Regions from separate parts of the Paenibacillus sp. P36 genome, predicted to be linked through region 2. Evidence: riboswitches for the same ligand, from Rfam matches in the RefSeq annotation. Region 2 holds a riboswitch; the other holds the start of a gene.
The links. A riboswitch is a leader RNA that binds a small molecule or an ion and turns the genes downstream of it on or off. The one in region 2 is predicted to bind thiamine pyrophosphate.
Positions count from the first base shown of each region.

Region 1 (6,029 bases), 3.3 Mb from region 2:
GCGGCGACTATGCGTCCAATCAGGATGAAAGAGCGCGTGATGTCGTTCCCGAGCACGTACTCGGTGAAATTGAGCTCGCTTTTTTAACGAAAAAAAGCTCGTTCGCTTCCGACCGTTTTGTGATTTATTTTCAAAGCAAGATGGGGATGGAGAATGTCATTTATATGAATGGCTTCAAAGAGCTAAGCGAGTGGGAGCGGTATTTGATCGATATCTACTGCACGAACGTTTCCGTTGCTTTCGAGAATATATATTTGAATGAAGAGTTGGAAAGCACGCAGCAAGAAATCATCTATACGATGGGTGAAATCACGGAAACACGATCCCGGGAAACGGGGCATCATGTGAAGCGAGTAGCGGAATATTCGCGTTTGCTGGCGATAAAATACGGATTGTCAGAGCAAGAAGCAGAGGTTATTCGTCTAGCCTCGCCGATGCACGATGTGGGGAAAGTCGGGATTCCGGATGCGATCCTGAACAAGCCGGGCCCATTGACACAGGAAGAATTCGAAATTATGAAAACCCACTCGAATTTGGGTTATGAAATGCTGAAGCATTCGAACAAGCAAGTGTTGAACGCAGCGGCAATCATTGCGCAGCAGCATCATGAGCGGTTCGATGGTTCGGGGTATCCGCATGGACTTCGTGGCGAGGATATTCACGTCTATGGACGTATTACGGCGTTAGCCGATGTGTTTGACGCACTGTGCAGTGATCGTGTCTATAAGAAAGCATGGGAGCTGGATAGGGTGCTGGATTTATTAAAATCAGAACGCGGACGCCATTTTGACCCCGTGGTTGTGGATCTTTTTCTGGAGCACTTGGATGAATTTCTGGTGATCAAGGAGCTTTACAGAGAACAACGTTAACGGCATTAAGGATCGATAAAGCATAATAAGCCGACAGCCTTCTCATACTAGGTGGGAGATGATGGAGGTGAAGGCAATGACCAAAGTGAATCGTCCTGATAAGAAGAATAATCAGCAGAATGACGCTTCCTTGATGGAAGAAGCTCAGACGTTAAAGAAGCAAAATGCTGCTGAATTTCCACCTAGCTTAAACAACATTAACAAAACTAATTCATAGTTAAAGCGGTAAGGCTGTTCAAAAGGTCACGATAGACCTGCGAGCAGCCTTTTCTTATAGGCTTGCGGAATTTGGTCAAAAACGCGGATTATGTGGGGTAATCCCCGAATCCATATAAAAAAAGAGCTTGAACCTGCTTCTTTGTCACTCTTACGGAGACGGAGGAGCATTTATTTTAATTGACATTTCCTGTATGCTAATAAAGGGCTAGAGATAGACAGAAAGAAGGTGTCACGATGGAAGGAATTGGACTCGTACTGGAAGGCGGAGGTATGCGAGGCGTATACACCGCGGGAGTCTTGGAATACTTTATGGAACAAGATTGGTATTTCCCGTATGTAGTTGGTGTATCAGCGGGAGCCTGCAACGCGGTATCCTATATTTCGAAACAACCTGGTCGCAATAAGAAAGTGACCATTGACTATATTGGAGATCATCGGTATTTAAGTTATCGCAATTTATTGCGTCATAAGAGCATATTTGGCATGGATTTTATCTTCAATGAACTGCCTAATAAATTAGTACCGTTTGATTACGATGCATTTTATCGTTCACCCCAGCAATTCGCTATCGGAACGACTGATGCGCATACAGGAGAACCGGTCTATTATACGAAGCATCAACTTGACCAACAAACGATGCCGATCGTTCAAGCATCAAGCTCGCTGCCGTTTGTTGCGCAGCCCATTCTTTATGATGGCCGTACTTTATTTGATGGCGGCTTGGTAGATCCGATCCCTGTGAGGAAATCAGTTGCAGATGGGAACAGAAAGCATATCATCGTCTTAACCAAAGAGATGGGTTATCGCAAGACCCCTTTTAAGCAGCGCTGGTTAGCTAAAAGCTTTTATCCGAAATATGATGGCTTGGTGGATGTGTTAGTTAATCGCAGTGAAATTTATAATGGCACTTTAGAGCTTGTTAGGCAAATGGAAGCGGATGGCAGTGCAATCGTCATTCGTCCATCGTCCAAAGTGCTGGTAGGCCGAATGGAGAAAAATCCTAGGAAACTCGAAGTTTTACATGAGTTGGGTTATCAAGATGCGAAGCGGCTGGGCTCACAATTGAAAGACTGGCTTGTTAATTAATCGATGGATAAGAAGAAAAAGTAACCGAATGTTCATATAAACCGCGATTTCTGTGAAAAGGAATGGTGGTTTTTGTTTGCATTCATAGCGAACATGCGGTATGGTAATATCAAACCAATAAGAACCCACGGGAGCTTGAGTCGTCAGGCTGAGATTGTGACCGAAATGTCACTAACCGTTAATCTGATCTGGGTAATGCCAGCGTAGAGAATTCACACAAAATGTTTGTCTATTTCTTAATTTTGTATGGGTTTATCATTTTTCTACCAATGGCGCTCCCGGATAACGGGAGCTTTTTCTTGTGGTTATATAGATATAAGGGAGAGGGAAACAAGAAATGAACTGGAAAAAAATTGCACCACTTATGCTGGTGAGCTTGACTGTCCTTGCAGCAGGTTGCGGGAAACAAGAGGCGAAACCAGCCAATCCGGCAAGCCCGGCTGCTTCAGCAAGCCCAGCCGCTTCGGCTAAACCGCTGACGGATGTCAAGGTTGTCCTGGACTGGACGCCGAACACCAACCATACGGGTCTGTATGTGGCGAAAGACCAAGGATTTTTTGAACAAGAAGGACTGAATGTTCAAATCATTGCACCTGGCGAAGCCGGGGCGGATGCGATGATTGCTTCAGGAGCGGCTGAATTCGGGGTTTCCTATCAAGAAAGCATTACGCAGGGACGCATCCAAGGTGTACCCCTCGTTTCCATTGCAGCTGTTATTCAGCATAATACATCGGGATTTGCTTCACCGGTAGCGAAAAACATTAAAACACCTAAGGATTTCGAAGGGAAAACATACGGTGGTTGGGGAGCCCCGGCTGAAAGCGCAATGATCGACTCGCTGATGCAATCCGAGAAAGCTGATCCAAGCAAAGTGAAAAACGTAAATATCGGTGATGCCGATTATTTCACAGCAGTCAAAAGAGATATCGATTTCGCCTGGATTTATTATGCTTGGACAGGTGTGGACGCCGAGCTTCGCGGAGAGCCGCTGAACATGATTTATTTGAACAAATATTCGGATAAACTGGACTACTATACTCCTGTATTAGCAACAAACGAAAAACTGATTAAAGAGAAGCCGGAGCTAGTTAAAGCATTCACGGCAGCAGCAGCCAAGGGTTATCAATTCGCAATCAGCAAGCCTGAGGATGCCGCCAATATTTTGATCAAAGCTGTACCTGATTTGGATGCCAAACTCGTGATGGCCAGCCAAAAATGGCTTAGCCCTCGTTATCAGGATGATGCGCCGCGTTGGGGCGAACAAAAACGTCAAGTATGGGAAAATTACGCGAACTGGATGTTGGAGCATAAGCTTTTGGAGAAAAATCTCGATGTAGACGCAGCGTTTACGAACAATTTCTTACCTGCTGGCACGAAATAATTTTATGACTCGGAAGGGGCTTTTACGATGGCTAACGCGCTTGTAAGTATTCAAATTATTCCTAAAACAAAAAACGGTGAAGATGTGATTCCTTATGTGGATCGCGCGATTGAAGTCATCGCTAAGTCAGGTGTGAAATATTTCGTTTCCCCGCTTGAAACGACGATGGAAGGGGAACTGGATCAGCTTATGCTGATCATTCAAGATATGAACGAAGCGATGATTGAGATGGGTAGTCCTAACGTTATCTCGCAAGTGAAAATCTACTTTAACCCGTCTGGCGCATCGATGGACAAGCTGACGGAGAAATACAGATAATGAAACTGAAGAACGGATTGAAAGCAGGGTGGCCACCGATTGTTGTGGTCATCCTTCTCTTGCTTATTTGGCAGCTTGCGGTGACTTGGGGAGGAACGGCAAGCTGGTTGCTTCCAAGTCCACTCAAGATCTGGCAGGACGGTACAACGGACATGCCACGGGTATGGATGCATACATTTGCTACAGTACGTTTAATGTTAATAGGGTTTATTGTTGGCGTAACAGGAGGCGTTATCGTAGCAAGCTGCTTGCATCGAGTACCTTTTTTGAAGGCGGGATTTTATCCGCTCCTGATCCTGTCGCAAAATGTCCCGATTATCGCGCTGGGACCTCTGCTCATTATTTTATTTGGTTTTGGCATCATACCTAAAATTATTTTAATTGCACTAGTTTGTTTCTTTCCTGTCACTATGTCAACGCTGGACGGATTTATGCAGACGGACCGAAACATGTACAACTATATGCAAATGATTGGCGCCAGCAGACGGCAGATTTTTTATAAATTAGAGCTGCCGCACGCCCTTCCGTTTCTGTTTACCGGGCTGAAAATATCCGCTACCTACAGCGTGATGGGGGCTGTCATTGCAGAATGGCTTGGTGGCGGTGTCGGCCTGGGTTATTATATGATTTTGCAGAAATCAGGGTTTCGTGCAGATCGTGAATTTGTCGCCATATTAATCATTGTTGTGATTAGTTTGTTGTTCTTTTGGCTCATTGCCGGGCTCGAAAAGCTCGTTGTTCGATGGAACGTGAAACGGTCGTCTTAAGGAAGGGGAGAAAGGAACTTGAGCAAATTAGAACTGAAAGGGATCCATCATACGTTCACTGGCAAAAAACAGCAGGTCCCCGTGCTATCTAATATCTCACTGCATGTCAAAGAGGGAGAGTTCGTTTCCATCATTGGGCCATCCGGAAGCGGGAAAAGCACACTGTTTCACATCATTGGTGGGCTCATTGCTCCTTCCTCAGGAGAGGTTTGGCTGGATGGCTCCAACGTGACTGGAAGCAAGGGGCTTATCAGCTATATGCCGCAGCAGTCGGCGTTATTCCCTTGGCGCTCTATTGAAGCGAATGTTGCGCTCGCGCAGGAGGTTGCAGGGGTATCGCGGGCTGATGCCTTGGACAAAGCAAGAGAATGGCTGCCTAAGGTTGGATTAGGGGGCTATGAGCACGAGCTGCCGCATGTGTTGTCAGGTGGTATGCAGCAGCGCGTTTCATTCCTGCGGGCACTTTTGAGCCCCCAAGAGGTCATGTGCCTCGATGAGCCGTTCGGCTCCTTGGACGCACTAACACGGCAAGCGATGCAGTCTTGGCTGCTAAACATATGGGAGCAAAACAAACGGTCCATTCTGTTTGTGACACATAGCATTGAAGAGGCGATATTCCTCTCGGATCGCATTTATGTTCTCTCGAGCAAACCTGCACAAGTACTCGAACAATTTGTTGTGCCGTTTGAACGGCCACGACATGAAAAAGTGATGATGGACCCGAAATTTCACGAGCTCCGCCAACAGATTCAAGGCCTACTGCGTCAGGAGATCTTATCATGAATAATAACAATGCCATTGATGCACATATACATCTTGATATGTATTCAGAAACAGAAGCTCAGAAGATCGTGTCTGACCTGGATCATTCGCACGTCGAGGCGCTGATTGCCGTATCCAGACACTTGACATCCTGTTTGGCAACGGAGAGGCTGAGCCTACAAACACCAAAACAGGTTTATGCGGCATATGGCTTTCATCCCGAGCAAGAGATCCCTCATGAGGCTGACGTCCAGGAGCTGTTAAGATGGATAAGTGAGCGTGCGAGTACTATGGTCGCAGTGGGAGAGATCGGCTTGCCGTACTATCGGAGGCTCGAAGCGGAAGAGAGGGGGGAACAACTTGATTATTCCCCTTATGTTCAACTGCTGGAGCGATTCTTGGAGCTGGCAGCAAAGTTAGAAAAACCTGTCGTCCTGCATGCGGTCTATGAAGATGCCGATATCGTGTGCGATCTGCTTGAGAAGCATGGGATCTCAAAGGCGCATTTTCATTGGTTTAAAGGGTCGCCTCAAACCGTTCAACGTATGATTCAAGCCGGATATTATATTTCCATCACGCCAGATGTTCTCTATGAAGAAGAAATTCGAGAACTCGTTCGCAATTATC
Region 1 is NZ_AP038372.1:3,687,889-3,693,917, forward strand. It holds gene ACKTT9_RS16455 (DUF3369 domain-containing protein) at 1-869, shown strand, start outside; gene ACKTT9_RS16460 (hypothetical protein) at 946-1,086, shown strand; gene ACKTT9_RS16465 (patatin family protein) at 1,323-2,174, shown strand; TPP riboswitch at 2,292-2,399, shown strand; gene ACKTT9_RS16470 (ABC transporter substrate-binding protein) at 2,512-3,555, shown strand; gene ACKTT9_RS16475 (MTH1187 family thiamine-binding protein) at 3,583-3,873, shown strand; gene ACKTT9_RS16480 (ABC transporter permease) at 3,873-4,640, shown strand; gene ACKTT9_RS16485 (ABC transporter ATP-binding protein) at 4,659-5,423, shown strand; gene ACKTT9_RS16490 (TatD family hydrolase) at 5,420-6,029, shown strand, end outside.
Region 1: it holds a riboswitch for thiamine pyrophosphate, as region 2 does, so the genes downstream of both, ACKTT9_RS16470 (ABC transporter substrate-binding protein) here and ACKTT9_RS01740 (ECF transporter S component) in region 2, are expected to answer to the same signal.

Region 2 (6,029 bases):
TCGGGCAACGCTCATACCGGAGCGAATGAGTTCCTTAAGAGTCGGGACGGAATCGCAAGCAGGTCCCATGGTACAAATGATTTTCGTTTTACGCATTGTTTAGGACTTCCTTTCGTTGTGGACGAATCAATTTTGGCTTCATTATATGCCTTATTTCGACAATATTCCATGAAATATAGTATGCTATATGAAATATAGTATTCAGGTGGTGGAAAATGAAGGTAACAAGTTACACGTATGATAAAAGCAGCAATTGGTACGGGGAATCACAGGAGGGATGTGAAGATTGGACGCTTGTACTTGTTACTTACGGCCGCTGTGTGTATTGGATCGAGGAAAAAAAGCAGGTGCTGGAGAAGGGGCAATGGCTGCTTATCCCGAGCAGTATTCCCTTTTACGGACGAAGTGTTCCAACCATGCTGCACGAAAAATATGTCGTTCAATTTGATCCGAGAGCCGTTCAAGCTCAAGCGTCATTTCCACTTTTTAAGCTATCCAGCGCCATGAGTCGAATTACGAACAAATATGAACTGATTCTAGACCGGCTGCGACATATCCATCAGCAATGGCAGGACAAACAGCCCTATTATCAGACGCTGTGTGAAGCGCTGCTAACAGAGCTGTTCGTTTATTTGCATCGAGAGTGGGACCAAGAAGCTGCAACTAGTGCTACGCTGCAACTAGTCGAGCAGATGAAGGGCTACATCCAGAACCACTACCGGGAGCATGTCACCAAAAAGGAACTGGGTGCCTGCATTAGCAGATCGCCGAACTACGCGGCGACCCTTTTTCGCAAAGTGACAGGACAGACGATCAGTGAATTCGTGCATGCAGCCAGGATCAAAACCGCTGTATACATGCTCAGGCATTCGGCGTTAACGGTGACGGAAATATCCGATTTCATCGGTTACAATGACGCGTCCTATTTTTATCGTGTGTTTAAGAGGTTGACCGGGCTAGTGCCGACGGATCTTGTCTCCGACCGCGAAAACGTCCGTAAATAACGGGAGCTCGTCTATTAGGATCGATTACATCGTTCCGCCGCCACGGCGCACTTCAGGCGGGATCTTTTCTGGGCCTTTATCGATATACTGGTAGATAAAAGTTCCCACGCTGGCTTCGTCAAATTTAGGAAGCTGCATAGTTTTCGTCCAGGCGGTTACGACAACCTCTTTATCGCTGGGCACATCCGGGTTAGGTACAGCTAGCACACCGGCGCCAGCTTGTTTGAAATGGCTCAAATAGTCGAGGCGATCCTTGAGTTCTTGAGGCGCATCGGGATGGTAGTAGATGATGATGTCGCCGTGCTCCAAGTTATGGACAAGCATCGCATATGTCGGTCTTTCCTTGTAAAAACCAAACTTTAAATCATGCGGGCTATGCGTGCCTGAAGTTGGGATTTTCATCTCGTAGGTCAGCATACCTTCATCATGATTGCGCCCGTAATCCTTATCCGTCGTGACTTCGATAGGCGCATTGTAATTAAGCTTTTCGACGCTATATTTGTTGGATGAGGTTTGGATCAGAGAAGTTCCTAAAGAACAAACCGCTAAAATTATAAGAGCATGAGACAGCAGCATCCAAGTCTTGTGCTTTTTGTGCAGAGCCTGCTTCTCGGATTTTTTCAGCTTGCTCGTGTTCGCTTTGTTCGTCTTCGCGGCAAGCACGTAACCAATGACGGCCAAAATGAAGAGTGCTGCCCCTATATAAAGCAAAATTGCAGTAAGATTCGACCCGTTCTGCATGGTGGTAGTATCCATTTGATATGAGCTCCTTTACGTTAATAATCCGTCATACACTACATATTGTAGTTTCGATAGAGGCAAGAAGTCAAATTCTTTGTAAAGATCCCGTTTTGGACATAAAAAAAGGAGGATTTTCCCTTTCAATTGTTGAATCATGTAAGTAAATGTCTATTTTTGTAGAAAAATTTATAGAAAAGAGGGGGTATGACCAAATGACAGCACAAATGCTGGAACTACATAAAAGAAACGGGTTAATGGTGAAGCTGTTATGGGCTTGTTTGGTGTTAGGAATGGGGGCTTCCTATAGATCCATGGGAGTTGTTATGACGCTGCTGACTTTTGGAGCGCCTATTGCGGTCATTTGCACGCTGCTGATCTGGAGGAAAATCGGGGTCACTTACACCAAATATATCATTGCCATAGGCCTTAATGTGATTTCATATTTCTTTATGACGCATAATCACGCTTTGTCCAGCATGCTTATCTTGTATTTAAGTTTAGCGCTGGTTTCCTTGTATATGGATTATAAGCCGTTACTGCTTAATGGCGTTATCGGAATCGTTAATTTGAACTATTTCTGTTCCACGTTATCGGGTCCGATTGACTATATTGCTATCAATGCTTTTTATGTGCTAATCATCATTACGCTAATAGGTCAAGGCCAGATAGGATTCCGATTATTAAGCCGTGTAGCTCAGAGCGGTCGGGAGTCCGAGGTGTCACGGATGAAGACGGAAGAGGTTCTGACAGGCGTCCGTACGACAACAGAGGCACTGGGAACATCCAGTAACACGCTTCATGAAAATGCCTCCGTGACAGGCAGAATCACAGAAGAAGTCGTTGCGGCTTTTCAGGAAATTTCCATCGGCATTGAATCTCAAGCCACTTCCATTACAGACATTACAACGGCTATCCAAGATGTGAATGAGACGGTGGAGATGACCTCTTCCGCATCGAACACGATGAGCAGCAGATCCCGGGATACAGCTCGGATGACGAATGAAGGCAAAAGCCAGATGGAAGATCTGACGCATAAAATTAAGGATATTACCGTGATCGTAACGGAAACGTCGAGCATCATGAATGAAGTGAACGAAGAAAATGTGAAAATCGGAAATATCGTGACAACGATTGCCGATATCGCGAATCAAACGAATCTTCTATCGCTCAATGCGTCCATCGAGGCAGCTCGAGCCGGGGAACATGGCAAAGGGTTTGCCGTAGTTGCCGGAGAGATTCGGAAGCTTGCAATGAACGCTCATGTAGCTTCAACGGATATCTCAGAGATTCTAGGTTCCATTCAACAGAAGGTGGAGACCGCAGTTGAGAAGGTCGCCATTGGCAAACTGGCGGTAGAATCGGGCAGAAAATCAGCGGAAAGTGTTGATCAGCTATTCGAGGTTATTAACACGAATACAGCTGAGGTCATGGAGCAAGCGGAGAACTTGCAGCGCATGAACCAGCAGTTGCAAGTGTCTTCCCAGAAGGTGGCCGAGGAGATGACATCCGTGGCAGCGATAACGGAAGAGTCCGCCGCATCCGTGCAGCAAGTGCTTGCCAGCGCGGAAGTACAGCAGAAACGGGTGGAAGATATTGTTGACAGCATCCGCCAGTTATATGGATTAACACTGGATTTAAAACTTTTGATGGATAAATAATTTCTCCAAAGGCATTGCCAAATATCGAGTAATCCGCTACAGTTAAGCCAAATGAATAGCAACACGGGTGCTTGATGAAGTCAGGCTGAGATAGTGGCCCTATGCCACTGACCGTTAATCTGATCTGGGTAATGCCAGCGTAGAGAATTGGAGTGCCTCTTTCTGCACTAATTTTATGCCTGCCGCATCCCGGTAGGCTTTTTTTCGTGTTCGCCTATCTCATTTTAACAAAAAGGTATCCAGGAAAAGGAGTGGGAAGAAGAAATGGCACAAAAAGGAACAGGAGCAAAAGGGTTAAAATTGACCGATATTTTGGTCACCATCGTGATCGCGGCGGTATTTGGGGTGATTTATCGCATATGGGGACCCATGTATGATCTTCTAAAACCGATCGGTCTACACGCGGAGCAGTTAAGCTACGGGATGTGGTTCATGGCGGCTACATTTGCTTTCCTCGTTATTCGTAAACCAGGCGTCGCCTTATTGGCTGAAGTTGCAGCCGCGACGATTGAGGCTCTTTTTGGAGGATCATGGGGAGTATCGACGCTTGCGTATGGTATTCTTCAAGGGCTTGGCGCAGAGATCGTCTTCGCATTGTTCATGTATCGCCGGGCGAATGTGGGTGTAACCGTTCTAGCTTCGTTCGCATCCGCTGCACTTTCTTTGCTTGTAGATAAATATTATGGCTATATCGATCAGCTAACATTCTGGAATTATTGCTTATTTATTGGGCTTCGTCTTGCAGGTTCCGCCATTATAGCTGGGGTATTCGCCTATTACTTGGCAAAAGCATTAGCTCGCACGGGCGTACTGAACTTGGTTCGACCGGTTTCAAAGAACGATTACGATGTACTCGGGTAATGCCTATGAGCGAGGGCATTGGGGTTACCAATCTGCGCTTAAAATATCCGGGTAACGAGGTTCCCCTGTTATTTCAAGGGATTTCCTTTTCGGTGATGCCGGGGGAAAAAGTGCTGCTGCTCGGGCCAAGCGGCTGCGGGAAATCAACACTGCTTCAAGTACTGAGCGGGATCGTCCCCGACATTATCGAGATTCCGCTGAAAGCGGATAAGCTTGTCACACCAAGCCGATGGGGGTACGTGTTTCAAGATCCGGACGCTCAGTTTTGCATGCCATATGTGGATGAGGAAATTGCTTTCGTATTGGAAAATAGGCAAATCCCCCGTGAGGAAATGCCGGAACGGATCGCGCATTATCTGAGCTTGGTGGGTTTGCAGCTGGAAGACGCTCACACCTTAATCAACCAACTGTCGCAGGGAATGAAGCAGCGGTTGGCGATTGCAAGCGTCCTTGCGCTGGAGCCGGAAGTGCTTTTTCTAGATGAGCCTACAGCGTTATTGGATGAGGAGGGCACGGGGCTTGTTTGGGAAACGATCAGGTCCATTAGCACTGACAAAACCTTGGTCATTGTGGAGCATAAAATCAGCGGTATTCTCGATCTTATCGACCGTCTGATTGTCATCTCTCCGGAAGGAGAGATTCTGGCTGATGGCTCACCACAAGTCGTATTTGATAGGTACAAAAAGCAGCTTGCCGACTACGGGATTTGGTATCCGGGCGTTTGGAGCGAACTCAACATGGAACGCTTAAACAGGAGCAAGTTGCCCGCGGAAGTCGAAGCTGATGCTGAGAACCGGCAGCCGATCATGTCCTTTCGCGATTTCACCGGGCTTCGCGGCGGACAGATCAAGACCTCTGTGGATAACTTGAGCGTCTATCCCGGTGACTGGATAGCGATCATCGGTGCCAACGGTGCGGGCAAAAGCTCGCTCCTGCTCGCCATCATGCGGCTCATCCCGACCAAGGGCAGCTGCTGGATCGCCGGCGTGAAGGGCAGCAAAATCGAGCAGCTTGCGGAGCAGGTCGGCTTCGTGTTCCAAAACCCCGAATTCCAATTCGTGACGAATTCGGTGGAAGAGGAACTGCTCTACTCCCTGCCGGAGGCGGAGAGAGGGAAGGGCGCCCAGCAGGCTGCTCTGGAGGAGCTGCTGCGGCAGTACGATCTGCTCGCGCTGCGCAAGCGGCATCCGTTCCAGCTCTCGATGGGCCAGAAGCGCCGCTTAAGCGTAGCTTCGGCGATGGTGCGCAGCCCGCGTATCCTGCTGCTCGATGAGCCCACCTTCGGGCTCGACGCACGCGGTACGATGCGCATGCTGGAGCAGCTGGAACGGCTGCGCGCAGGCGGGACCGTCATCGTGATGGTGACGCACGATGAGGAGATCGTCAAAAGCTGCGCCACACGCGTTTGGCAAGTTGAAGCCGGTCGTGTGACGGAGCAGTCTGCGACTGTCGCAGCACACACCGAGGAAGGAGCGCCGATGGTATGCAAATAACGTTCACGTATCGTGAAACCTGGCTGCATCGGGTTAATCCGGGGGTGAAGCTTGTCCTGTCCCTGCTTCTCTTTATCCTAGTTGTCTTCACGCATAATCTGAATACGATGATGTATTTAACGGCGGGCGCGCTGGTGCCGCTGTTCGTTTATTCAGGCCAGCCGCTGCGGCGTCTGCTGCTGTATGCTTCCCCGTTCCTGCTCATCTTTATCTCCTCTGCGGCGGGGATGATGATGTTCGGCAGCGGGGACACGGAGTGGTATCGTCTCGGA
Region 2 is NZ_AP038372.1:377,517-383,545, forward strand. It holds gene pyk (pyruvate kinase) at 1-96, opposite strand, end outside; gene ACKTT9_RS01725 (AraC family transcriptional regulator) at 216-1,004, shown strand; gene ACKTT9_RS01730 (DUF3105 domain-containing protein) at 1,029-1,760, opposite strand; gene ACKTT9_RS01735 (methyl-accepting chemotaxis protein) at 1,958-3,403, shown strand; TPP riboswitch at 3,457-3,566, shown strand; gene ACKTT9_RS01740 (ECF transporter S component) at 3,668-4,264, shown strand; gene ACKTT9_RS01745 (ABC transporter ATP-binding protein) at 4,270-5,757, shown strand; gene ACKTT9_RS01750 (energy-coupling factor transporter transmembrane component T family protein) at 5,748-6,029, shown strand, end outside.